Diaphorobacter ruginosibacter: one gene and its partner. The protein of the gene in region 1 binds, or shares a complex with, the protein of each later gene. Links are inferred from orthologs where the notes say so. Each region holds a gene or a part of one and is shown on either strand. Other genes may lie near its edges.

Region 1 (10,419 bases):
CATCAAGCTGCGCGGCGCGTCTGTACGGAAGACGACAATTCGGCCAGCGTCGCCAGCGAATCGTCCCAGCCGAGGCAGGCGTCGGTGATGCTCTTGCCGTACTCGAGCGCGGCGGGCGAATCCTTGCCGGGGGTGAACTTCTGCGCGCCTGCATTGAGGTGGCTCTCGATCATCACGCCGAAGACCGACTTCGAGCCACCCGCGATCTGGGCGCCGATATCACGCGCCACATCCCGCTGCTTCTCGTGCTGCTTGCTGGAATTGGCATGACTGCAGTCGACCATCAACGTGGGCTTCAGGCCTGCGGCCTCGAGGTCCTTGCATGCCGCTGCCACATGCTCCGCATCGTAGTTCGGCGTCTTGCCGCCGCGCAGGATGACGTGGCAGTCCTGGTTACCGCTGGTGTGCACGATGGCGACCTGGCCGTTCTTGTGCACCGACAGGAAGTGGTGGCCGCGGCTGGCCGACTGGATCGCGTCGGTGGCGATGCGGATGTTGCCGTCCGTGCCGTTCTTGAAGCCGATCGGCGCCGAGATGCCCGATGCGAGTTCGCGGTGCACCTGGCTTTCCGTCGTGCGCGCACCGATCGCGCCCCAGCTGATCAGGTCGCCGATGTACTGCGGCGAGATCACGTCTAGGAACTCGCTGGCGGCCGGAATGCCCAGGCGGTTGATGTCGATGAGCAGCTGGCGCGCGATCCGCAGCCCTTCATCGATGCGGTAGCTGCCATCCAGGTACGGATCGTTGATCAGGCCCTTCCAGCCGACCGTGGTGCGCGGCTTCTCGAAGTACACCCGCATCACGATCTCCAGCGTGTCCTTGTACTGCTCGCGCACGACCCGCAGCTTCTTCGCGTAGTCGATGGCGGCCGCCGGATCATGGATCGAGCAGGGGCCGATGACGACCAGCAGGCGGTCATCCTCGCCCGACATGATCCTCTGGATGTTCTGGCGCGTGTTGGTGATCAGCGATTCCACTTCGGTGCCGAGGATCGGGAAGAAGCGGATCAAATGCTCCGGAGGAGGCAACATGGTGATGTCCTTGATGCGGTTGTCGTCGGTACTGCTGGTTTTTTCGACGTTGCGATACCAGGCATCAGCGGAAGAAGTTGCTTGAGTCGTCATTTGAATTGCGTCCTCGTGGATTTCGGGTTGACTGTCTGAAAGGGAAACGTGGCAAAAAAGGGGACTGGAAAAACAAAAAACCGCCGGGCTTTTCAGCTTCGGCGGTTTTTTGGGAGAACTTGCTTGCTAGTCTTTAACGTGCGCGCAGTGGCCTCTCATCCGCCTTGGACGAGAACCAAAAGTAAAAGTAAAACGCGCTGCGTACTTGCATAGGGGTTCAATGTAGCACTTTTTGATGCACTGCAACCAAGAATTTTGGTGGCGATTTCGCAACAGCCTCTGTGGGGCCTGATCGGGGTGCTCTGTGTCGGGGGTGGGTGATGATGGGTGCCGGGGGCTTTGATGCGGTCGCTATTCTTGGGTTGAGGGCGGAGGCCGGGAGTGCCCCCGGCGGGGCAGTAACTTTTTGGTCTTGCCCAAAAAGTCACCAAAAATGCGCTTGGCATACGGGGTCACGCGGTAAAACTCACTGCGCGCTACGCGCTCCGTTCAGACAGCCACCGCGAGTCAGTCTGGAAGAGGAATTTTCGGCACGTCGCTGCGCTCGTGCTTTGGGCTTCGTTGGAATTGGATTGAGTGGTATCTGCCCACTACTCGTTTTTTGGACGCGCCCTTTGAAACTGGCGTGGCCTGATGCGCAGGCAGCCGTGCAAGGGCCGCCCCGCCGCACCGGCTGCGTCCCCCTTCCCGAACTGCGCAGCAGTTCGAGAGAAGGGGGAAGGCGCGCAGCGCCTCAGGGGGTTGTTCTGGTCACGCCGTGCCCCCCACGGTCAGGCCCTCGATGCGCATGGTCGGCTGACCCACGCCCACGGGGACGCTCTGGCCTTCCTTGCCGCAGGTGCCGACGCCCGAATCGAGCTTCATGTCGTTGCCGATCATGCTGACCTTCTTGAGCGACTCGGGGCCGCTGCCCACGATGGTGGCGCCCTTCACGGGATACAGGATCTTGCCGTTCTCCACCCAGTAGGCCTCGCTCGCGGAGAACACGAACTTGCCGCTGGTGATGTCCACCTGGCCACCACCGAAATTGGTCGCATACAGGCCCTTCTTGATGGAGGCGACGATTTCCTGCGGGTCCTTGTCGCCACCCAGCATGTAGGTATTGGTCATGCGCGGCATCGGAATATGCGCGTAGCTCTCGCGTCGGCCGTTGCCCGTGGGCCTGGTCTTCATCAGGCGCGCATTCATCGCATCCTGGATGTAGCCCTTGAGGATGCCGTCCTCGATCAGCACGTTCTTCTGCGTGGCATGGCCTTCGTCGTCGACATTGAGCGAGCCGCGGCGGTCGGCGATGGTGCCGTCGTCCAGCACGGTGACGCCCTTGGCGGCCACGCGCTCGCCGATGCGGCCGCTGAATGCGCTCGATCCCTTGCGGTTGAAATCGCCCTCCAGGCCGTGCCCGACCGCTTCGTGCAACAGCACGCCGGGCCAGCCGGGGCCGAGCACCACGGTCATCTCGCCGGCAGGTGCAGGACGCGATTCGAGATTGACAAGCGCCGCATTCACGGCTTCGCTCACGTATTGGTGGACCAGTTCGTCATCGAAGTAGGCCAGGCCGAAGCGACCGCCGCCGCCGGCCGAGCCGACCTCGCGGCGCCCGTTCTGTTCTGCGATCACGGTGATCGACATGCGCACCAGCGGGCGCACGTCGGCCGCCAGCGTGCCATCCGCACGCGCGACCAGCACCACGTCGTATTCGCCGGCCAGGCCCGCCATGACCTGGACCACGCGCGGGTCCTTGGAGCGGGCCAGCTTCTCGGCGCGCTCAAGCAACTGCACCTTGGCCGTGCTGTCCATGGTCGCGATGGGGTCGAGTTCGGGATACAGCGAGCGGCTTTGGGCAATCTTGCGGGCACCCACCCGGGTGCGGGCCGACTTGGCAACCGAGGCGATCGAGCGCACGGTGCGTGCCGCGTCGAGCAGCGAGGCTTCGGAAATATCGTCGGAATAGGCAAAGGCCGTCTTCTCGCCGCTCACCGCACGGACGCCGACGCCCTGGTCGATGCTGAACGAGCCGGTCTTGACGATGCCCTCCTCCAGGCTCCAGCCCTCGCTGCGCGTGTACTGGAAGTACAGGTCGGCATCGTCCACCTGGTGCGCGCGGATTTCCGCCAGCGCACGGGCCAGATGGGACTCATCAAGGCCGAACGGCTCCAGCAGCAGCTGCCGGGCGATGGCCAAACGTTCAATGGTGGGTTCGCGGGAGATCATTCGCCCATTTTAGGCAGAGCCTCATCTCCCTGCTGCAACATGTGCGTAAGAGCGCTGTAGCGACCTGGGCGGCTATGCCGCCTCCTGCGGCGCCTGCGACGGCTGGTTCTGGGCCCGCGCGACCGACATCAGCACGCCGAGCGCAAGGCCCAGCGTGACCATCGCCGTACCGCCGTAGCTCACGAACGGCAGAGGCACGCCCACGACCGGCAGGATGCCGCTGACCATGCCCATGTTCACGAAGGCGTAGGTGAAGAAGATCATCGACACCGCGCCGGCCATCAGCCGCCCGAACAGCGTGGTCGCGCCCACCGCGATGGCCAGGCCGCGCCACACCAGCAGCAGGAAGCTCACGATCAGCGCAATATTGCCCACCAGCCCGAACTCTTCGGAGAAGGCGGCGAAGATGAAATCGGTCGTACGTTCGGGAATGAATTCCAGGTGCGTCTGCGTGCCCGCCATGAAGCCCTTGCCCCAGACGCCGCCCGAGCCGATCGCGATCATGCCCTGGATGATGTGAAACCCCTTGCCCAGCGGGTCGCGCGTGGGGTCGAGCAGCGTGCAGATGCGCTGCTGCTGGTAGTCGTGCAGCACGGGCCAGCGCACCCCGTCCGCGCACAGTTGCGGCTCGAACCAGACGATCAGCACGATGCCGATGGCACCGATCACCATCGGCGGAATCACCAGCCGCCATGGCAGTCCCGCGAAGAAGATCACAGAGAGCCCTGCCGCCATCACCAGCAGCGAGGTGCCCAGGTCGGGCTGCTTCATGATCAGCCCCACGGGGATCATCAGCAGCACCCCGGCCACCACGAAATCCAGCGCGCGCAGCTGCCCTTCGCGCTTCTGGAACCACCATGCCAGCATCAGCGGCGTCGCGATCTTGAGCAGTTCGCTGGGCTGGATCACCACACCCACGTTGATCCAGCGCTGTGCTCCTTTCTTGGTGATGCCGAACAACGCTACCGCCACCAGCAGCGCCACCCCCAAGGTGTAGAGCGGCACGGCCAGCGCCATGAGCTTCTGGGGCGGCACCTGCGAGACGCAGAAGAGGATGCCCGCCGCCAGCAGGATGTTGCGGCCATGGTCGGTAAACCGCGTCCCGTGGTCATAGCCCGACGAATACATCGCCGTGAGCCCGATCGAGGTGAGCACCAACAGCAGGAAAATGAGCGGCCAGTCGAACCCGCGCAACATGGGCAGGATGCGCTGCAGAACGGTGGGTTTGTCGAAAACGGCGGACATGGGCGGCGATTATCCCCGCGCGGCGCACAACCCTGCGCACGAGGTGCAGAATCGGGCACCAAGACATCGAACTCGACAGCGCTCTCGACGACGCTCTCTCCTCTTCTGTTCCTTTCTTCCCATGGCAACGACGCATCTGCTCTATCTGCACGGATTCCGTTCATCCCCCCAGTCCGCCAAGGCGCAGCTGACCGCAGCCGCCGTGAAGCGGGATCATCCCGACGTGCACTTCTGGTGCCCCCAGTTGCCGCCGTCTCCCCGGGATGCGATGGCGATGGTGGCGAGCGCCACCAGCCACTGGCCGCGCGCGACAACCGCCGTGATCGGCTCGTCTCTGGGAGGCTTTTATGCGAGCTGGTTTGCGCAGCACCAAACCTGCCGCAGCGTGATGCTCAACCCCGCGGTGAATCCCGCACGCGACCTGCAGCGGCACATCGGCGAGCAGACCGCGTGGCACAACCCGAACGAGCATTTCTATTTCCAGCCCCACTTCGTCGATGAGCTCAAGGCCCTGGACGTACGCCACCTGCCGCCCGCCGCACCCGAAATGGCCGTCATCGCCAAGGGTGACGAACTGCTGGACTGGCGCGAGATGGTGGAGCGCTATCCGCACGCCGAGCTGCACGTGCTGGAGGGCGGCGACCACGCACTGAGCAGCTTCGCCTCGCAGGTGGGCGACGTGATCCGCTTCTGCGACCTGGTGTGACGGGAGGGCGCGCGCGCCCTCCTTTTGCGTCCTCTTGCTTCGCGACTGAACTCAGGACCCCGCGACGCCGGAGCCCTCGGGTGTGGCCTGGCTCGCACTGCTGCCGGCCTGGGATGCCGCCGACGCCTTCTGCTTTTGCTGCTCTTGCTGTTCCCGGAACGTCTTGCTCGCATCGGGATAGGCCCGCTCGAGCAGCTGGGTCTGCTCCTGCACGTCAGCCTGGAGGCCCAGCAACTGCGCGCTGGTGATCAACTTCGTGATCACGCGCGGCTCGGGCGAATAGTGCAGCAGGCGCCGCGCCATCGCATGCATCTGCACGGCGTTCTGCTCGTTCACCGTCGTGGTGGTGAGCCAGGCGAACTCGGCCGGGTTGACGAAGAAGCCGGTGGTCTGGCTCACCTCGCGCGCGGTCAGGTCGCGCCACTGGGCGAGGCGATGCGGAGGATCGATGTACAGCTGCGCCATGCGGCGGAAATCGTTGCCGATGATGAACGCTCCCGCCAGCCACGCCACACAGGCCGTGAGCAGCGCCACCTGCACCCGGATCACCGTCCGCGGCCTCGGCTGTGCCTCGCCGCGCGGCAGCAGGAGAATGGCAATGGACAGCACCGCCACCAGTTGGAACGGACCGTACCAGAGCGGGAACTCCAGCATGCTGTGCATGCCGATGAGGGCCAGCACCCCCCATGCCAGCTGGCGCACGGGGTCGGTCTCGCGCCAGGGCTTGCCGCGCCACACGGCCCAGATCACCAGAACGCAGAAGGCGCCTGCCGCGGGCAGGCCCAGCTCGACGGCCAGGTGCAGCGGCAGGTTGTGGGCATTGTCGAGCAGCACGCAGAAGCGCTCGCCCGGGAAAAGCGTGCTGTAGTGCGCGTAGTCGAGCTCGCCCCAGCCCCATCCGAGCCATGGCCGCTGCTCGATCAGGTACAGCATGTTCGACCACAGCGTCAGCCGGCTGGTGCAGCGATGCGAGGTGTCTGCCACGCGCATGAACAGGCCATCCATCTGCACGCCGGTCCAGCGCAGAAGCAGCTCGGGCAACAGCCAGGCCGACAGCAGATAGGCCAGCAGCCCGGCCACGCCCATGAGCAGCGCCAGCCGCCCCACACTGGCGCGCCAGAACCACAGCAGCACGACCAGCGCCAGCCACTCCACGGCACCGGTGCGCGACGCCGTCACGCCACTGCCCATGGACAGCAGCACCAGGACCCATGGCGCCGCGGCCGCCAGAATCGACAGCAAGGGTCCCCAGCGCGGACGCAGCGGGCGCGCGTTCGGCGAAAGCAAGGCGGGCAGCCACAGCAACAGTGCCAAGGCGCTCATCAGGATGAGCGTGGCCTGCTGGTTGCGCTGGCGCAGGTTGCCGATGGCCTGCCCCAGTGTGGACTGGTAGATCCATGGCGACAGCCCCGCATCGCCCTTGAAGAACTGGATCAGCCCGATCACCGATGCCAGCGCACCGGCCAGGATCAGGCCCCAGCACAGGCAGCGCCCCAGGTCCTCGCGCAGTTCGGCCGGGCGATCGACGCGCGTGATGCAGAGCATGACGATCAGCCAGCCGCACATGGCGCTTGCCACCAATGGCCAGAAATTGGTCATCGGCGAGCGCGTGTAGGCGAAGAGAAATGGAACCGCCACGGCCAGACTTTGGGTGGCCAGGGCAAGAACGTGAGTGACTGCTTTCATTTGGGCACGCAGGCTCGTGCGCAATGCGACAAGCCCTGCATCATAGACGGGCAAGCGGCCTTCGGGCGCATGCGTCGCCCCTGGGTGATTCCCGGGCTAATCCCTTCGTTAAATCCTGCCGTTAAATCCTTTGGTTCTCACGGCCCACCTGGGGGAGACGGCGCGCCATGGGAAAATAGCGCCATGCATGCACTATTCGAAGAAGCCGGCAAGTTTCAGGCCGGCCGCATCCTCTCTGAAGCGGAAAGCTCGGCCCAGATCGAGCTGGACTCTGGAAAACGCGTCAAGGTCAAGGCCGCCAACATCCTGCTGAAGTTCGAGAAGCCCTCGCCCGCCGAGCTGCTCGCCAAGGCGCGTGAGCTGGCGGCCGCGATCGAGCTCGACCTCGCCTGGGAATTCGCTCCCGAGGACGAGTTCGGATTCGCCGACCTGGCACGCGACTATTTCTCCGAATCCGCATCGCTCACCGAGCAGGCCGCCGCGCTGCTGGCGCTCCATGAGGCTCCGCACTATTTCCGTCGCGCGGGCAAGGGCCGCTTCAAGAAGGCGCCGGCCGAGATCCTGCAGCAGGCGCTGGCCGCCATCGAGAAGAAGAAGCAGATCGCCGCACAGATCACCGCCTGGGCGGACGAACTTGCCGCGGGCACCTGCCCGCAGCCGATCCGCGACCAGCTCTACAGAATCCTGTTCAAGCCCGACAAGAACGCTCCCGAGTACAAGGCCGTCGTCGAAGCCAGCCGCGCCACGCACAAGGCGCCGCTGGACCTGCTGCAGGCCGCGGGCGCGATCGACTCGGCCTACCAGTTCCACTGGAAGCGTTTCCTGTTCGAGAACTTCCCCAAGGGAACCGGCTTCCCGCCGCTCACCGCGCCTCAGCCCCCGCAGGATCTGCCGCTGGCGAACGTGCAGGCCTATTCCATCGATGATTCGGCCACCACCGAGATCGACGATGCGCTCTCGGTGCAGGGCCTGGGCTCCGGCACCGTGACGCTGGGCATCCACATCGCGGCGCCCGGCCTTGCCATCGACCCGGGCTCGGCCATCGACCACGTGGGGCGTGCACGCCTGTCCACGGTCTACATGCCGGGCTACAAGATCACGATGCTGCCCGACGAGGTCGTGCAGATCTACACGCTCGACGAAGGCCGCGCCAATCCGGCCGTCTCGCTGTATGTGACCATCAACGAGGAGACGCTGGAGATCACCGGCACCGAAACCCGGCTCGAGCGCGTGCCGGTCGCCGTCAACCTGCGCCACGACCGGCTCGACCACATCGTGACCGAGGAATGGCTGGGCGATGCCTCCCTCACCGTCGAAGGAACGCCGCAGGAGCTGCTTGATCGCCGCGCCGAACTCTCGTTCCTGTACCGCCTGGCCCGCCAGCTCAAGGCGCAGCGCGAGGTGGTGCGCGGCAAGCCCGAAACCTTCAACCGCCCCGACTACACCTTCCGCCTGGAAGGCAACGGCGGCGCCGAACCGAACGGCAGCGAAACCGTGAGCATCACCACGCGCAAGCGCGGCGCGCCGCTGGACCTGATCGTCGCCGAGGCAGCCATCGTCGCCAACAGCACCTGGGGCCAGCTGCTTGCCGATCACAACGTGCCCGGCATCTACCGTAGCCAGTACAGCCTCGCGCCCGGCGTGAAGGTGCGCATGGGCACCAAGGCTCAGCCCCATGCCGGGATCGGCGTGAAGTGCTACGCGTGGTCCACATCGCCGCTGCGCCGCTATGTCGACCTGGTCAACCAGTGGCAGATCATCGCGTGCGCGCGCCATGGCAAGACGGCCGCGCTCGCCGCACCGTTCAAGCCGAAGGACGCGGACCTGTTCTCGATCATCTCGAGCTTCGATGCGGCCTACAGCGCCTACAACGGCTACCAGGCCGGCATGGAGCGCTTCTGGACGCTGAAGTACCTGGAGCAGAACCAGATCACCGAAATCGAGGCCACCGTCATCAAGGACAACGGCGCCGGCAACATGCTTGTGCGCGCCGATACGCTGCCACTGGTGATCTCCGTGCTCGGCGCGCAGAACCTGCCGCGCGGCGCGCGCGCGCTGGTGAGGCTGGGCGAGATCGATGAGATCACGCTCGACATCCATGGCACGGTGCTGCAGCGCCTCGACGATCCGGACGATGCCGGCGACGACGGCGACGTCACCGAAGACGAGGACGATGACGACTCGGTGGCAGGCCCTATCGCGATCGCCGTGGATGTCAACGAAAACGATGCGGCAGATGCGCCACAAGGCAAGCCCAAAAGCGCCAACACCGAAGATAATCAGGCGCCGTGAAACTGCCTGCCTTCCTCCAGCGCTTCAGCGTCCTTCAACTGGCGCTCGGCGCCTCCATCCTGGTGCACGCCGCCGTCCTGTCGGTGCGCTTTGTCGACCCGGAAAGCTTCAATCGCGTGTTCGAGGACACGCCGCTCGAGGTCATCCTGGTCAATGCCAAATCCACCGAGGCGCCCGACAAGGCACAGGCCGTGGCGCAGTCCGCGCTGGCCGGCGGCGGCGAGGCCGCCAGCGGCCGCGCGACGAGCCCGCTGCCCTACTCGGCGCTCACCTCGATCGGCGACGACCTGGAAGAAGCACAGCGCAAGATGGATTCGATGATGGAGCAGCAGACCCAGCTGCTCGCCACGCTGCGCAAGGAACTCGCCAAGCTGCCTCCGCCCGATCCGCGCAAGCAGGCGCAGAGCGCCGACAACCAGGTGCAGGAGGAAAAGCGCAAGCAGCTCCTGAAGGTGCTTGCCGAGATCGAGAAGCGCATCAACGAGGAAAACGCGCGCCCCAAGAAACGCTACATCAGCCCCGCCACGCGCGAGGAGGTGTACGCCGTCTACTACGATGCGCTGCGCCGCAAGGTCGAGGACAAGGGCACCGAGAACTTCCCGGAAGCGGGCGGCAAGAAGCTCTACGGCGAGCTCATCATGATCATCACGGTGAACCACGACGGCCGCGTGCTCGACACCGAGGTCGCCCAGACCTCGGGCAACAAGCAGCTGGATCGCCGCGCCGAAGCCATCGCCACCGCCTCGGGCCCGTTCGGCCATTTCGGCCCCGCGATGCGCTCCAAGGCAGACCAGATCGCCGTGGTCTCGCGTTTCAAGTTCACGCGCGACCAGACCCTGGAAACCGACCTGCGCTGAGGGTGGTCCATGGTGCCTGCAGCCGGTGCAGCACCTGCCTCTCCTGAACGCGACGCATGAAAGAACAGCCACATGCAGGACAAGCAGCTCCACTACTGCGTGATGGGCAACCCCATCGCCCACAGCCGCTCGCCGGCCATCCACGCCCGTTTCGCCGCACTCACCGGCGAGCCCGTGCACTATGAGCGCATGCTCGTGCCGATCGAGGGCTTCGCCCAGGCCGTCAGGGAGTTCGCCGCCCGGGGCGGCAAGGGCTGCAACGTCACCGTTCCCTTCAAGCTCGAGGCGGCCGACTGCG
Region 2 (16,772 bases), 2.8 Mb from region 1 along the record:
CGCGGGAACCAGCCCCTGGTAGAGATCGTTGACCGCGTGGGTCGAGGTGAGCAGTGCAAGGCGTGAGCGATTCATGGGCGCGCTCCTTTGGCGCAAGCGGATGCCGAGGGACTCGAAGGCATGGAAATTCCTTGTGACGGACGGATGGATGAATGAAAAGGTTGAACGGATGAACTTGAACGAACGCGTTCGATCGTAGAAATCACCCGGCCTGCATTCACACGAGGAAATCACATCAATCGTCGAGAAACTGACAAAATGCCCGTAACCCCTCCATCCACCCCGCCATGCCCGCCCGACAACGCCCATCCAGGCACACCGCCCTGCCCGGTGCCGCCATGCCACGCTCCGAGCCCGACCCGCTCGCGCACCCGCTGCACGGCGAACACACCTCCCATCCGGTGGTCGCCTACGCGTCGGACAACGAAGCGGACTCCTACATCGAGCCGCACAACCACAGGCGAGGCCAATTGCTCCATGCCACCACTGGCGTGATGCTGGTGCGCGCCGCGGAGGGCAGCTGGGTCGTTCCACCGGGCTGCGCCGTCTGGGTTCCTCCCGGTGTGGTGCACGACATCCGCATGGCATCGGGGCCCGTGGCCATGCGCACCGTGTTCGTCGAGCCCGACCTGCGCGCGGGCCAGCTGTGGGCGCACTGCCAGGTCATCCAGGTAACGCCACTGCTGCGCGAACTGGTGATTGCCGCGGTGGACCTGGATCTGGACTTTGCCCCGGGCGGCCGCGAGGAACGCCTGCTCACGCTGATCCTGGACGAAATCGAACGCGCCAGGCCGCTTGCGCTGCACGTGCCCATGCCGCAGCATCCGGCCCTGCTGCGCACATGCCGCAAATTCATCGAGGAACCGTCACAACCCGTCAGCGTCGAGGCCTGGGCCGAGGGACTGCACATGCATCCGCGCACGCTGGCGCGCCTGTTCGCGCGCGAGACCGGGCTGAACCTCGGCGCCTGGTGCAGGCAGGCGCGGCTGTTGCTCTCGGTGCCCATGCTTGCCGCCGGCGCCAGCGTGCTGCAGGCAGCGCTGGCACATGGCTACGACAGTCCGAGCGCATTCACCGCCGCGTTTCGCCACAGCTTCGGCCAAACCCCGAGCGCCCTGCAGCGCAGCGCGCGAGGAAGTGCGGTGGCACAGGATGCCATGCAGGGCCGTGATGGCGATCCGGCCTAGAACGCCGTCCACAGCCCCGCGCTGTCCTTCTCCCGCACCTTGAAGTTCGCCAGTTCGTTCTTCAGCCACAGGGCACCGGCCGACAGCCGCTGGCCCTTGTTCCACAACAGGTCCACGGCCACCAGCCAGTCGGTGTTGGGATAGGCCTCGAGGCGCAGTTCCACAAGCTGCCCCTCCTCCAGTTCGCGCAGGATCATGGTGCGCGGCAGCGTGGCCCAGCCGATGCCCGCCTTCACCATCTCCAGCATGGCCGTGTAGCTCACGGCACGCCAGCAGCGCGGGGCGGCCAGGTACTCGGAGCTCGGCAGGCGTTCGCCCAACGCGCTGAACGCCAGTCTCCGGTGCTTGCGCAGCTGCGCGAAGCTCACGCGCTGCGGAGCGGCCAGAGGGTGTTCGCGCGCCACCACATGCGACATCACCAACTTGCCCATCTGCACGAAACCGATGGAGCGCTCGTACTGCGGCTGCGAGAACGCCACGCCCAGTTGGACGCCGCCGTCATGCACCTGCGCACTCACGTCACCGTCGAGCGAGTTGCGGATGTCCAGGTCCACGAAGGGAAACTGCTGCGCAAATGCGAGCAGCAGCGGCATCAGCACGTTGTAGGGCACCTCGATGGCAAGCGTGATGCGCGCTTCGTTGGCCTCGCCCAGGCTCTGCGCATGGCCGTCCAGCAGCAGGCAGCTCTCCATCACATCGTGCGCCTCGCGCAGCAGGCGCCTGCCGCTCTCCGTCATCACGGGAACCTTGGTGCTGCGATCGAACAGCAGCACGTTCCAGTCCGCCTCCAGATTGGCGATCGCGGTGCTTACCGACGACTGCGTCCGCCCCATCTGCCGCGCGGCCTCCGAGAACGATCCGGCCTTGGCGATGGCCGCGAATATCTGCAACTGCTCCAGCGAATACGCCATTCACTTCCCCTTTGGTCGCCTGATCAATCCATCCAATTTATAGATGGATACCAATTTTGACAATAGATCCATCAGATCGATCATCCGCTCCGGGAAACAAGAACGAAGCCCAAGCACAGGAGACATCGCATGAACTCACCCACATCACCCACGCATCCGGTGGATGCCATACTCCCCTTGCAGCAGATGGCGAGCTTCGGCCTGCAGCACGTTCTGGTGCTCTATGCCGGCGCCGTGGCGGTGCCGCTGATCCTCGGCGCCGCATTGGGACTGAACCCCGAACAGGTGGTCCTGCTCATCAACGCCAACCTGCTCACCTCGGGCGTCGCCACGCTGATCCAGACGATCGGATTCTGGAAGTTCGGTGCGCGGCTGCCGCTGGTGCAGGCGTGTTCATTCATCGCGCTTGCCCCGATGATCATGATCGGCAAGGAATACGGCCTGCCCTATGTCTTCGGCGCCGTGATCGCGGGTGGAGCCATCACCATCGCCGTGGCGCCGCTCATCAGCCGCATGCTGCGCTACTTCCCGCCCGTGGTGATCGGCAGCCTGATTGCGGTGATCGGCATATCGCTGATGCCCGCCGCCGCGATCTGGCTTGGTGGCGGCAACCCGGATGCCCCGGACTTCGGGAGCGTCCCGAACCTGCTGCTCGGGCTCGTCACCATCGCCGTCACGCTGTTCATCTATGCCCGTTTCAAGGGCTTCGTCGGCAACGTCGCCGTGCTGCTCGGACTCATCGCCGGCACCGTGATCGCGGCGATCTTCGGCTACACCAACTTCAGCCAGATCTCGCAGGTGCCCTGGTTCGACCTGAGCCCGCCACTCGCCTTCGGCATGCCGCAATTCGGTGCCATGCCGGTGCTGATCATGACGCTCGCCATGATGGTCATCATGGCCGAGACCACCGGCAACTGCCTGGCCATCGGCCAGATCGTCGGCCGGCCCACCACCCAGCTCACGCTGGCCAATGCGTTCCGCGCCGACGGGCTGTCGACGATCCTTGGGGGCATCTTCAACAGCTTCCCCTACAACGCGTTCACGCAGAACACCGGGCTGATCGCGCTCTCCGGGATCAAGAGCCGGTACGTGGTCGCGGCCGCAGGCGCCATCATGATCCTGATGGGACTGTTCCCCAAGCTCGGAGCACTGATCGCCTCCGTGCCTCGGCCCGTGCTGGGCGGCTGCGCGATCGTGATGTTCGGAATGACCACCGTGGCCGGAATCCAGGAACTCTCGCGCGTGAAGTTCGACGGCACGAAGAACGCGATCGTCGTCGCCGTGTCGATCAGCGTGGGCGTCCTGCCGATGTCGTTTCCGTCGCTGTTTGCGCATTTCGCCGGACCGCTCAAGCTGATACTCGAAAGCGGGATCTTCCTGGCCGCCTTCACGGCCGTGGTGCTCAACCTCCTGCTCAACGGTGCGCACTCCGCCGATTCCATGCAGGCGGATGAAGCCCACGCGCATGACACCGCTCCCACCACCCATCCGAGCCTTCCAGGCTCGGCCCCATGATCCCGGAAAGGACACACCGATGAACGACAACAACACTGCGCTGAACACGCAGGAGCTGGATCTGCTGCGCAACGCCATTGCACTCTCCGCCGCATCGCGCGCGCATGGCCGCCACCCGTTCGCGGCCCTGGTGGCCAGAGCGAATGGAGAGATCGTCAGCACCGCCGAGAACAACTCGATGCCGCCCGAGGGCGACCCGACGCAACATGCCGAACTGGTGGCCGCCGCCCGCGCGGCCCGGCTGTTGCCGCCCGAGGAGCTGGCCGACTGCACGCTCTACACCAGCGCGGAGCCCTGCGCAATGTGCGCGGGAGCGGTCTACTGGACGGGCATCGGGCGCGTGGTCTACGCGCTGTCCGAACACAAGTTGCTGGGCCTGACGGGCGACCACCCCGAGAACCCGACGTTCTCGCTGCCCTGCCGCGAGGTGTTCGCCCGCGGGCAGCGCGATGTGCAGGTGATCGGCCCCCTGCTGGAAGATGAGGCGGCCGAGCCCCACCGGGGCTTCTGGTCGAAGTGACCCGGCCCGGCCGCGCCTGTCACATCAGGCTGTCGGCCCAGATGTTCTGCGCCCAGTTCCAGGCGTAGACGCCTTCGATATCGGACGGAGCGGCGGACACGCCGCCCGACCCGGGGACCGTCTTGTAGGTCTTGTCCTTGGCGTCGTAGAGATGGACCGATGCGACGTGGATCACCTGCTTGTCGCTGACGTAGCTGTAGCAGGTGTTGGTGAGCAGCGGCGTCTCGGCCACGGACAGGCCCGTGAGCTGCGCCACGACAGCGGCGGCAGCCACCTTCGCATGCGCATTGGCCATGTGCCCCGACTTTGGCATGCCGGGCGCGATCTGGATCGAATCGCCGATCACATGCACGTCCTTGGCCACGGTCGATTCAAAGGTCTGGTAGTCCACCAGGCACCAGCGCGCGTTCGCCGTGGCAAGGCCCGACTGCACCGCGATCGCACCCGCGCGCATCGGCGGCAGCACGTTGAGCACGTCGGCGCGCACGTCGTTCTGCACGTCGAACTTGACCGTATTGGCCTTGGCATCCACCGCCACGGCCTTGTGCTCCGGGCGGTACTCGATGATGCCCTTGTACTGCTCGGCCCAGTACTTCTTGAACAGCGGTCCCTTGGACGTGACATCCTGGTTCGCGTCGAGAATCAGCACCTTGGACTTGGGCTTGTGCTGCTTGAAGTAATGCGCCACCTGGCTTGCACGCTCGTAGGGGCCGGGTGGGCAGCGGTAGGGAGCCTCCGGGATGGCGATGGCATAGACGCCGCCATCGCGCATGGATTCGAGCTGCCGGCGCAGTGCCACCGTCTCGGGGCCGGCCTTCCATGCCTGCAGGATCGCGCCGCTGCGATTGGCGGCCTCGAGGCCCTCCACGCCGCTCCACATCAGGTCGATGCCCGGCGAGAGGATGAGCTTGTCATAGGGCAGCGACTGGCCGCCAGCGAGCTGGACCGTCTTCTTCTGCGGATCGATGGACTTCACCCAGTCCTTCACGCGGCGCACGCCGTGGCGCGACTCCAGCGCCGCGTAGCTCGTGGTCACGTCGGCGATCGACTTGCTGCCTCCCAGCACCAGGTTGGAGAGCGGGCAGGACACGAAACTGTCCTGTGGCTCCACCAGCGTCACATCGACGCGCTGGCTGGAAAGCAGCCGCACATACTTGGCCGCCGTGGCTCCGCCGAAACCACCGCCTACCACGACCACACGGGCCTTGGCACCGCCGACCGCCGCGGACTGGCCCGCGCATCCGCTCAGGGCACCCAGGGTTCCCAGGGCGCCCACCGAAGCCGACGCCTTCAAGAGATCACGTCTTTGCATGATGATGTCCTCCAGTTGTTCCTTCAGGGTTTCTGGGCGGCGAAGTAATCCGCCAGCGTCTTGATCTGTTCATCGCTCAGCCCCTTGGCCAGCTGATGCATCACCGTGGAATCGGGGCGCTTGCCCGCCTTGGCCTCGGTGAGTGCGGCGATCATCCGGTCGGCGGGCATGCCTGCCAGCACGGCCAGCGCCGAGCCGGAGACCGCCTTCCCGTCGGTGCCGTGGCAGGCAGCGCAATTGGCCGCCAGTTGCCGCACATGCAGTGCGCGCGACGCATCGGCATTGCCGGCCTGCGCCATCGACGCTCCAGCGCCAAACAGCACGGTCAGGCCGACCGCACCGAGCGAGAGGGTTCGGATCAGTTTCATGGTGGGGCTCCCTTGTCGTCATCGGAGGACTGGCGCACATGCGCTCGATGCCACCGAAGAGCTTTCAATGTAGGAAGCGCCGCACGCGCATGATTAGGGGTTAACCCCTGTTTTCAGCTTCGAGCGATCAGGAACGCGCCCCATCCCGCACCCAGCGCCGGACATCCACCCCCACCCGCCGTGCCATGCACTGGATCCATCGCCTGGCTGTCTCCTTTTTGCTACTTAATCCCCTGATTTCGATCGTACTTCGCTCATTTTTTCAGGCCCTCGCTTGCACCTTTGCGCCAGCACGATCCACAATCGCGCCTTGCCCTGTAGTGCCAGTCCATCGTTCGGCCGGCACGCAGTCGCAGCACAGCCTCCGGCCCGCCATTGCGGAAGATCCCGCTGCTGCACCAGCACCCGACGTTCCTGTTCCGGGAGATGCCCATGACCTTGTTCCTGATCCACACCACTCAACCCTGACGCGCCTCCATCCGCACCGGCTGGCCCCGCGCGTCGCATGAACTTTCATTCATCGGTCGCGTAACTGCCTGCTCGGGAGCACAAGGCCCGCAGCCGTGCGTTCGCACCTGCCGGTTTTCACGGAGCGCACATGAGTGCAAAAACCTTCTCGCGCGATTTCGCGCTGGGACAAACCAAGAAACTTCGCCGCATGCGCCAGCCCCTGGTCATGCAGCTTCCACCACCCACGCCGCGCAACCACGTGGCGCATGCACTGACCCTGCGTGCGTCCTCGGGCGCCGCGGGCAAGCACATCCGCAGCCAGGGCGCGCAGCGCCGTGCGGACAAGGTGGCACTGCGAAAGCAGACGGCGGACATTCGCAGCCTGAAGAACCAGGACTGAGGCAACAACAGGAATACATGGAAACCATGACAACAACTTTCGGCCATCCCGTGCAGGAAGCTGCGGACGACGCAGCCTCTCCACACCCGTTGAGCATGCGGCCTGGGAGCAGTTCGCCCGTGCGCAGTTGCCAGACAGTTGCCAGGCCCGGGCGGCGAAGCTGCGATAGAGTCGGACGCATGAACGCCCTTCACACGGATACCGCGCACGCCGCGCCATCGGTTGGCCACCTCGTGCGCGACTGGCGCCAGCGGCGACGCCTGAGCCAGATGGAGCTCGCGCTCGATGCCGGGCTGTCCACCCGGCACCTGAGCTTCATCGAGACCGGCCGGTCGCGGCCCAGCGCCGAGTTGCTGATGGCGGTGGCGCACCGGCTTGACGTGCCGCTTCGCGAGCGCAACACCATGCTGCTGGCCGCGGGCTACGCACCGCGCTATGCGCAGCGCAATCTCCAGTCGCCCGACATGCGCCCCGTGCACGAGGCGCTCACGCGCCTGCTCGATGCGCACCAGCCCTATCCCGCGCTGGTGCTCGACAGGCACTGGAACGTGGTGCTAGCCAATCGTGCGGCGATGGCGCTGGCGGCGATGCTGCCCGCTGCGCTGCGCGAGCCCACGCTCAACATCTATCGCGCCTCGCTGCATCCGGATGGCCTCGCCCGCTACACCCGCAACCTGCAGGACTGGGCGCAGCACCTGCTGGCGAACCTGCGCCGCTCCATCGACAGCAGCGGCGACCCCGCGCTGCTGGCGCTGGAGGCCGAGGTGCTGGCCTACCCGTGCCTGAAGGACGCGCCGCGCCAGATTTCCGCCCCTGCGGAGCCGCAGCCGCTGCTCGTGCCCTGCCTGCTGGATCTGCCGGAAGTCAGCCTCTCGCTGTTCACCACGGTCACGAGCTTCGGCACGCCCCGGGACGTGACCCTGCAGGAGCTCTGCGTGGAAATGTTCTATCCGGCCGATGCGGCCAGCGAGCGCGCGCTGCGGGCGATGGCGGACCAGTAGCCGTCTCATCGAGCGCCGTCGCATGACCTCCGAGGTAATCGACGGAAAGCGCCGCCATTCCTAAAGTGACTCCTGACCCGGGCATGTTGCCCGCTTTCAAGGAGATCCCATGTCGAACATTGCCAATCATCCGGGCCTCAAGACCATCCTGCGGCTCGACGCCGTCACCTGCGCGGCCGTCGCTGCTCTGCAACTCGCGCTGCCGGGGCAGCTCCATGCCTGGCTCGGCATCGCCCCCGCCCTGCTGATCGGCAGCGCGGTATTCCTCCTGGCCTATGTAGCGCTGCTGCTCGTGATGGCCCGCGCCGGGAGCCTCTGGAACTGGCTGCTGCAATGCGTCGTGATCGGCAACGTGGGCTGGGGCATCGGCTGCCTGGTCCTCGCGCTGGCACTGCCCGGCACCACGGCGCTGGGCAAGGGCTATCTGGCCGTTCAGGCCCTCTGCGTGTTCGTGATCGCTGCCTGGCAGTGGCGCGCCGGTCTTCAGGGCCGCCCGTCCTTTCCAGCGGCCCGGCACGCCTGAGAAGCCCGGGAATCCAGCAGGGCCGGCGCGCAGCCGGCCCGGGCATGCCGTCAGCTTCCGGCGACCTTCATCCTGTCGATGAGTACCGATCCCACGGTCTTCGCCCCGTAGTTGTAGGCATCCGCGCCGACCGCAACGATGCCGGCAAACATGTCCTTGAGGTTGCCCGCGATGGTGATTTCCTGCACCGGGAAGGCAATCTTGCCGTTCTCCACCCAGAAGCCGCTGGCGCCGCGCGAGTAGTCGCCGGTCACGTAGTTCACGCCCTGACCCATCAGTTCGATCACGAACAAGCCGGTTCCCAGCTTCTTCAGCATGGCGTCGAGATCGTCTCCCGCATGCGTGAGGCGCGACGTGAGTGCCAGATTGTGCGACCCGCCGGCATTGCCGGTGGTCTTCATGCCCAGCTTGCGGGCCGAGTAGCTGGAGAGGAAATAGCCCTCCACGCGGCCTGCATCGACGACCTTGCGGGCCTGTACGCGCACGCCCTCGTCGTCATACGGCGAGCTGCCCTTGCCACCCCGGATGAACGGGTCCTCGGCAATGTCGATGTGGGCAGGGAAGATGTCCTTGCCCAGCGAATCGACCAGGAAGCTGCTCTTGCGGTACAGCGCACCGCCGCTCACGGCCTGCACGAAGCCTCCCAGCAAGCCGGCGGCCGCGGGCGACTCGAACAGCACCGGGCACTCGGTGGTGCGGACCTTGCGGCTGCCCAGGCGGCTCAGGGCGCGCTCGGCGGCGTAGCGGCCAATGACGGCGGGCGCCGCCAGGTCGCCCGCGCTGCGCATGGAGCTGTACCACGCATCCCGCTGCATTTCGGCATTCCGCCCCGGCAGCGCTGCGATCGGCGCAACCGACACGCTGTGGCGCGAACTGGCGTAGCCGCCCCGGAAACCGCGCGTGTGGGCACTGAAGAACTGGCTCTGCTGGGCCGAGACCCCCGCGCCCTCGCTGTTGGTGATGCGCCGGCTGGTGGCGAACGCAGCCGCCTCGCACTCCAGCGCCAGGCGCGCAGCCTCCTCGCTGCTCACGTCCCAGGGGTGGAACAAGTCCAGGTCGCGGTGGCTGCCCTCGGGGGCAATATCCTCTGCATCCGGAAGGCCGGCCACCGGGTCTTCTGCAGTGAAGCGGGCAATGTCGTAAGCTGCCTGCACCGTGCGCTCCACCGCCTGTGCGGAGAAATCCGACGTGCTGGCGTTGCCGCGCCGATGGCCGATGTAGACGGTCACGCCCAGCGACTTGTCGCGATTGCGCTCCACCGTCTCCAGTTCACCTTTTCGCACGCTCACGCTCAATCCGCAGGCTTCCGAGGCATCGGCACCGGCGTCCGTTGCGCCCAGCTTCTTGGCATGGGCCAGCGCCTGGTCAACCAGGTCCGCAAAGAAATCTCGGGTGTAGCTGAAGCCGCTTTCGGGTTGAGACCCTGCGGCGCTCTTGGCGTTGGAAGGTGATTTTTTCATATCGGCGGCTATGATACTTGCCACTTTGAGCCCCTGCCGGGCGCATGTCCGAATCCATGCGCGACGCTTCGGGGCCCGCTACAGACCACTTTCATGTCACGCAAACCCAAAAAAGGCTATTTTGTTCGCGGTCAGTTCGTTGCCGAAGGCAGCGAGCTCGACCTGCAGCTGAAAGCCGAACTCAAGGGAACCGAAGGTTCCACCAAGACCGATCTCAAGCGCGAGAGCGATGAGCTCCAGGACCTGGGCGCCGAGCTGCTCACCCTGCGCACCGACCTTTTCAACCGACTGAGCCTGCCGGAGAAGCTGCAGGAGGCGCTGGCCGAGGCCAAGCGCATCACCAACTTCGAAGGCAAGCGCCGCCAGATGCAGTACGTCGGCAAGCTCATGCGCAAGCTCGAGGATGCCGAGGTGCAGGCCGTGCGCGCCGCACTCGACGAACAGCGCAACGGCTCCGCCGCCGAGAAGCTCCAGCTGCACCTGGCCGAGCAGTGGCGCGACCGCCTGATAGCGCACGAGGAATCCCTTGCCATCTGGCTCGACCAGTTCCCGCGCACCGACATCCAGCAGATCCGCGCGCTGATCCGCCAGGCCCGCAAGGACGCCCCCGCCCAGGACAAGGCCGCCGAATCGCAAGGCCTTGCGCCACGCAAGGGCCGCGCCTACCGCGAGCTGTTCCAGCTGGTGCGCGAGCAACTGGACAACGCGGCAGAAGAAGCCAACACCGAATCACGCGAAGACGACGCCTGACCTCATGACGACCACATCCTCCACCGACACGTCCGCTCTGCCCGCCCTGCCAGCCACGCCCGAGCGCGTGAAGATCGGCGTGGTGTCGATCAGCGACCGCGCGAGCTCCGGGGTCTATGTCGACAAGGGACTGCCTGCGCTGAAGGAATGGCTTGGGGCCGCGCTGCACAACCCGATCGACTTCGTGGAGCGCCTGATTCCCGACGAACAGGACGGCATCAGCGCCGCGTTGATCGACCTGGTGGATGCCGGCTGTTCGCTGGTGCTCACCACCGGCGGCACCGGCCCGGCCCCGCGCGACGTGACGCCCGAGGCGACGCTCGCCGTGGCCGACAAGGAGATGCCGGGCTTCGGCGAGCAGATGCGCCAGATCAGCCTCGCCTTCGTGCCCACCGCGATCCTGTCGCGCCAGGTCGCCGTCATCCGCGGCAAGAGCCTGATCATCAACCTGCCCGGCCAGCCCAAGGCCATCGCCGAGACGCTGCAGGGCCTGAAGGCCGCCGACGGCACGCAGAAGGTCAACGGCATCTTTGCCGCCGTGCCGTATTGCATCGACCTGATCGGCGGCCCCTACCTCGAGACCCGGGACGAGGTCTGCAAGGGGTTCCGCCCGAAAACAGCGATTCGCACACGCGCCTGAACTGCTTTCTGGAAGTGCCCCTCCCCCAAAAGCCGCTGCAGCCCCCTGCAGCGGCTTTTCTGTTCACGGCTCATGGCACGGAGGAAAGTGCCCTAAGGCCAGGCGGATCAGCCTCGCAACACTCCCTTGCGGCGGCGCGAGCGCATCCAGGCCAGCGCACCCACGGCCCATGACAGGCCCACGACGGCGCCCGCCCCCAGCGACGGGACCGGCGTCGCGGTGCCCACGGGCGGAGCCGCCTTCGTCACGCCCACGCCGCCCGGATCGACGATGGAGCCATTGGCCTGCAGGTCGTTGTCGCCATCCTCGCCATCGGTCAGCGTGAGCACCACCTTGTTGCCGCTGATCGTGGCATTCGGATACTCGTACCAGTGCGGCTGGGCATGGCTCCGGGTCTTGCCGAACTTGTAGTACCTGGCATTCGCCGGCAGTGCCTCGGGATAGGTCAGCTCGACCACGGCCTGCCGGCCCGCCTCGCCACCGCGCACCGTGAAGCTGGTCACGCCGAACGGGAAGCTCACGTTATCGGGCGCGCCCGTCGCAGCGGCCACCGACAGGGCAGCACCCGCATCGAATGCCCACAGCCCCGAGCCGCCGCCGCTCACCGTCGCCTGCAGGACGCCGCTCTTGCCGACGGCGGCCAGCGAGGCCTCGGCGGGCAGCGGCACGAAGGTGAAGTTCACCGTGCAGCGGCCGCTGATGATGCCCGTGGTGTAGACCGTGCGGTCGTCATTCCACGTGCCCGCCGGGCAATCGCCCGCAGGCAGTGCGCCGGTCACGGCATAGCCCGGCTGCGCCGTGACGGTGCAGGCGCTGGCCTGTCCGGGCACCGCGCTGCCGCATGCCACCTTGCCGCCGCTGGCCGAGTTGGCGTTGCCCAGCACGTTGCCCTCGCCGTCGCCCACCACCAGTGTGACGGGCCTGGAGACGATCACATAGCTGTGGGTGCCGTCGCCCATCTTGTAGCGGTAGCCGGGCAGCACGATGGCCGTTCCCGCGCTGGTGAAGCGGATCGCGCCATCGCTCGGAGCCTCGGCCTGGGCCGTGCCGCCCAGCAGCACAAGCTCGTTGGCGCGGGCCTGGATCGTCTCACCGACCTGCGTGGTCAGGTTCACGCTCAGCGACGTCGGTTCGTTCAGCGCAATCTTCCCGGGCAGCGCCGCAGGGGATATCTCCACCGGAAAGTCCGATGCCCACTTGGCATAGTCCGTGGTGAGGCCGTTCGTACCCCAGCTGTAGAACTTGTAGAAGTCGTTCGAATTGTTGAGCGTCCATGGCCAGAACGTGGTGCCGCGGTGCTTGGCCGCCTCCATCGTGGCGCGCGCAAGGCCGCCGTACGAAGGGTTGAACGTGGAGTTGTTGGCCTGCGTGTCGTTGAGGATCGTGCGCACGTCGTTGAGCACGTTGCCCGACCCGGCGGCACCGCCGAGAAAGCCGAGCGCGAGCTCCGGGATCTCCGAGGTGCTGAGCTTCATCTGCGCGGGCAGGAACGAGATCGCGATCGACTGGTCGGCCACGTCCTCCTCGGCCATCTCCTTCTTCAGCTGCGTCACCACGGCGGGCGTCGCGCTCTTGATCTCGATGAAATGGGTGATCGGCTTGTCCTTGAATGCCCGGAAGTACTCGCGCATCGTCGGCACCTGCCAGCCCTTGGTCTTGGACCTCAGTTCCTTCACCTGTGCAAGCGTCATGGCCTCGATACGGCCCGTGCCGCCCGTCATCGTGCGGTCGACCGTTTCGTCATGCATGATGACGAGATGGCCGTCGGTGGTGATGTAGATGTCGTTTTCCACGGCATCGGCGCCTGCGGCCACGGCGGCCTTGGCTCCCTCGAGCGTGTTCTCGTCGTTTTCGCCGCCTGCCGGCATGCCGCGATGGCCGACGACCAGCGGCTTGCGCAGCAGGGTATTGGCCGGCAACCGGCGCATGACGTCCGCAAACACCGTGCTGTCGCTGGCCACCACGCCGTTCACGCCCGTGGTCAGCACCTGTGCCGCCTGCTCTGCGGTCGTCGCATCGGACTGCGCCCACACGGTGACCAGCAGGCGCTGCAGATGCGCGACGAATTCGCGCTGAACCAGATGCGCCGGCAGCAGTGCGATCTTCGCGCCCGCGCGGTTCGTGTCTCCACTGATCTTGAGCAGCGACTCGTTGCCGCCCGAGAGCCCCGCCGCGGAGAAATCGACGGCGGTGCGAATGCCGGGCAGTTGCCTGCGCGCATAGCTCAGCACCTGCACGTCGCTGGACAGGAAGGTGATGTCGGAGAGCGCATGCACGTCATTGGAGAACGCGAGCAAGGCGTCGACGGTCGCCTTGTCCTGGATGCGCACGACGGGAACGGTCACGCGCCTGGCCTGCGCGAACAGGTCCCTGAGCGTGCCGAGGCTGCGGCCATCGGCGCTGGCGAGGTTGAGCGCGCTGTCCAGGGTGAACAGCGAGTTGCTCGAGCCGTCGCCCTCGCTGGACGCAAGCGTCGACATCGACCGCACCAGGGTCGGAGCCATCGAGGCGGCGGTTCCCGTTTCCTGCACCGCCACCGGCATGTCGAGCTCGGGCAGCGGTGTGAGCTGCTCGGTCACCTTGTAGCTCTTCACGCGCATCCTGGTACCTGCGGTCTGCATGCCGACGCCGCCCTTCTCCAGGCCGGCATGGATGGTGGTGTCCTGCTGAAGGACACCATTGAGATACTGGCGGACGCGGTCGCCATGCACGATCACCGTGGCGGTATAGGTTCTGGTGCTGTCGATCTTCTCGGTGAATGCCTTCTTGTCCGGTACCTGCCACCCGCCGCTGCGGCGCACGGCGAATTCGGTCCCGTTGGCCAGCATCGCGTTCTGGCGGATCGCGAACTGGTGATAGGGCTCATAGTTGGGCGTGTTCGCCTGTGGCGAGGTACGGTACATGATGCTCGCCCAGCGGCCGTCGTTGTTGACGGCATCCATCGTGAAATCCATGTCCACGCGGTAGTTCGACAGGCTTTCGAGCTCCGCCGGCAGGATCACCGCCGTCATGTTGGTGGAATCCTTGGTACCGTCGATGATCAGGTTGCCGGTGGCGGGGTCGATGCCGACCGTACCCTTGTTCCAGGCGGGAGTGCGCCAGCCCGCCGGAAGCGCTGTCGCCAACTTGTCGCTGAATACTTCGTTGGCATATACCTTGCCATTCGCATCGGCCTTCAGCAGCCTGGCGTCCAGCGCCATCCGTGCCTTGGCGGGGCTGCCCGCCTTCAGTGGCACCATCTCGGTTGCCGCCTGGGTGCTTGCCATCGAACAGGCGAGCAGCGTTGCCATCGCTGCCGCCAGAGTAGTCTGTCGCATTTCTATGCCCTCGTTGAAAACGGGCGAGTCTTTCAACCGGGTGTGACAACGTTGTTATCAATTCATGAATACGGCTGTCACAGGTCCGCTTTCCACGGATCGGAATACCGGCCGCACCTCCAACATGGCTTCCAACAGGGCTTCACGCAGCCTCAGCCGAAGCCGCGCAGGTCGGCCCATTCCTCGAAGGGCGCACGGTCGGCGCGCAGCGTGTTGATCGGAGCCTCCGTGTCCTCGTAACCCAGCGCAACGCCGTAGGCCACGCGATAGGGTTGCGGCACCTGCAGCACCTGCTCCACCGTGTCGCGGAAGCGGCGCCAGTAGCCTTGCGGGCAGGTCGCCATGCCGCGCTCCGTCGCCAGCAGCATGAACGACTGCAGGTAGATACCCAGGTCGAGCCACTGCGCATAGCCCATGCGTTCGTCCACCTGCACGATCACGCCCACCGGGGCGCCGAAGAACAGGCCGTTCCTTGCCAGTTGCTCCAGGCGAGCGGCTTTGTTGTCGCGTGGAATGTCGATGGTCCTGTACAGGTCCTCACCGTTCTTGAAACGGCGCGAGCGGTAGGGATCCCACAGGCTCGGCGGATACGACATGTGCGGCACTTCGCTGTCGTCGGCGGGCTGCGCCGTGGCGACGGCGTCGGTCAGTTCCCGAAGCGGCTCCCCCGCCAGCGCCGTCACGCGCCAGGGCTGCAGGTTGCCGCCGGACGCGGACAGCGCCGCGTCGGCGATGAGCTTCTGGACATCCTCCGCGGAGGGTATACGGGACTGGAAGGCGCGCACCGAGCGGCGCTCCTTCATGGCCTGACTGACGTTCATGGACTGCTTCCTTATGCAATGGATACGGACACGCGCCGGAAAATAGCGGTGTCGCCTGATTTCTGTCGGCACCGAATTTCGTTGCATCCGCGCATTTGGGATGTCTCTATGGCGACAACTCCCACGCCTACCCATCGCCTGCCCTTGCTCCAGTGCAGAAGAGCCCAGGCCGACACATCAGGGTTCTATACGCCGCCAATGGCGTGCAGCATGGGGTGCGGACGAGTCAACGGCTTGCCGGCGCGGAGAAGGCCGGATTCGTCACGAAGGCGGTATCTGTCAGCGTCTTGAGAAAGGCGACGAGATCGGCCTTGTCGGTGGCATCGAGGCGGATCTGCGAGATACGTTCGTCCTTGTAGGGATTGAGCCTGCCGTCACCGGCATACAGGCCGTTGCCCACCTCCCGCCCGCCCGCGGCATAGAAATCGAGCACGGCCTCGAGCGTGCCTATGCTCCCGTCGTGCATGTAGGGTGCCGTGAGTTCGATGTTGCGCAGGCTCGCGGCGCGGAATCGGCCCATGTCCTGCGCCTGCCCCGTGATCTCGAACACGCCCCGATTCGGTTCGGGATACGCACCAGTGCCCCCGATGTTGAACAGGCCCGTGTTGTGGAACGACGGATCGGCCTGCAGGCTGGCGGCCGTGCTGAACTGGTCGTTGAAGTTCGGGCTGCCGTGGCATTGCGAGCACCTGGCCTGGTCACCGAAGAACAGTTTCATGCCGCGCGTCTCCTGCGCGGTCAGCGAGGCCTTGCCCGCCACAGATCGGTCGTAACGGCTGTCTGCGGAAACCAGGCTGCGCTCGAAAGCGGCAATGGCCTTGACGATGTTGTCCCAGTTCACCGGGTCGGCCTCGCCCGCAAACGCCGCCTTGAAGCGCTGCGCATAGCCGGCGTCCGACTGGAAGCGGGCGAGCACGCTGGCACGGTTGCCTTCGTTCACGCCCAGCTCGACAGGGTTGGTGCCGAAGATCGGCGTGAGCATCTGGTGTTCCAGCGTGCGCTCGTTCGGATTGGCCCAGGTGAGCGTCGTGTTCCACGCCACGTTCGCGAGGGGCTGCGCGTTGCGTGGGTGCACCTCCCCGGTCGAGCCGCGCGAGAGCGAGCGATTGTCGGTGAAGGCACTTTCCTGCGTGTGGCAGCTTGCGCACGATTGCGTGGCGTTGCCCGACAGGCGCACGTCATGGAACAGCGCGCGGCCCAACTCGACCTTGGCCACGCTCATCGGGTTGTCCTTGGGCACCGGCGGCGGAGTGAAGCCGGCTGGCAGGTTCCACTGCCATGCGACGCCCCCGGGCGGCGTCTCCCCGGAAGGGGCCTTGGACGCGGAAGATCCGCTGCCCCCGCCACAGGCCTGCAGCGCCAGGGCCGCGCACAGGAAGGCCAGCGGTCGGTGGAAGAGGCGGCCTTTTGTCTTGGGTTGTTCGTTTTCCGTCATGTGGGTCGATCAATCGTTATTCCAAAATATAATAGCGCTTTCATCCATCATTCACATTCGGGATTCGAGGAGACCATGAAATTCATTTCTGCCGCCCTGAGCGGCTCGCGCTGGACATCGGGATTACGCCGTGCGCTGTTGATCGGCATGGTGTCGACGGCG

Evidence for each region.
Region 2: the proteins of tldD (region 1) and pmbA are in contact, whole or in part, in a solved structure (PDB 5NJ9), measured with the Escherichia coli proteins. The link is inferred for Diaphorobacter ruginosibacter from one-to-one orthologs.

The regions. Positions count from the first base shown.
Region 1 is NZ_CP060714.1:4,317,152-4,327,570, forward strand. What follows is about bases 1,106-4,055. They hold tldD (metalloprotease TldD), read right to left. Parts: upstream 3,336-4,055; coding sequence 1,875-3,335; downstream 1,106-1,874. Other genes in these bases: H9K76_RS19580 (3-deoxy-7-phosphoheptulonate synthase), read right to left, coding at 1,106-1,124; rodA (rod shape-determining protein RodA), read right to left, coding at 3,408-4,055. In the rest of the region: more of H9K76_RS19580, read right to left, coding at 3-1,105; more of rodA, read right to left, coding at 4,056-4,580; H9K76_RS19595 (YqiA/YcfP family alpha/beta fold hydrolase), read left to right, coding at 4,702-5,286; H9K76_RS19600 (PglL family O-oligosaccharyltransferase), read right to left, coding at 5,338-6,972; H9K76_RS19605 (ribonuclease catalytic domain-containing protein), read left to right, coding at 7,156-9,264; H9K76_RS19610 (energy transducer TonB), read left to right, coding at 9,261-10,121; aroE (shikimate dehydrogenase), read left to right, coding at 10,194-10,419. UniProt on the Escherichia coli protein: Metalloprotease involved in CcdA degradation. Suppresses the inhibitory activity of the carbon storage regulator (CsrA).
Region 2 is NZ_CP060714.1:1,501,925-1,518,696, reverse strand. The notes cover bases 7,443-10,386. They hold pmbA (metalloprotease PmbA), read right to left. Parts: upstream 9,648-10,386; coding sequence 8,238-9,647; downstream 7,443-8,237. Other genes in these bases: yjgA (ribosome biogenesis factor YjgA), read left to right, coding at 9,741-10,386; H9K76_RS06870 (hypothetical protein), read left to right, coding at 7,774-8,187; H9K76_RS06875 (helix-turn-helix domain-containing protein), read left to right, coding at 7,443-7,664. Also shown: H9K76_RS06915 (MFS transporter), read right to left, coding at 1-75; H9K76_RS06910 (AraC family transcriptional regulator), read left to right, coding at 288-1,187; H9K76_RS06905 (LysR family transcriptional regulator), read right to left, coding at 1,184-2,098; H9K76_RS06900 (nucleobase:cation symporter-2 family protein), read left to right, coding at 2,228-3,613; H9K76_RS06895 (nucleoside deaminase), read left to right, coding at 3,633-4,133; H9K76_RS06890 (FCSD flavin-binding domain-containing protein), read right to left, coding at 4,153-5,445; H9K76_RS06885 (c-type cytochrome), read right to left, coding at 5,469-5,813; H9K76_RS06880 (hypothetical protein), read left to right, coding at 6,412-6,663; more of H9K76_RS06875, read left to right, coding at 6,843-7,442; more of yjgA, read left to right, coding at 10,387-10,397; mog (molybdopterin adenylyltransferase), read left to right, coding at 10,402-11,037; H9K76_RS06850 (choice-of-anchor U domain-containing protein), read right to left, coding at 11,145-14,354; H9K76_RS06845 (nitroreductase), read right to left, coding at 14,507-15,175; H9K76_RS06840 (methanobactin export MATE transporter MbnM), read right to left, coding at 15,402-16,610; H9K76_RS06835 (NHL repeat-containing protein), read left to right, coding at 16,686-16,772.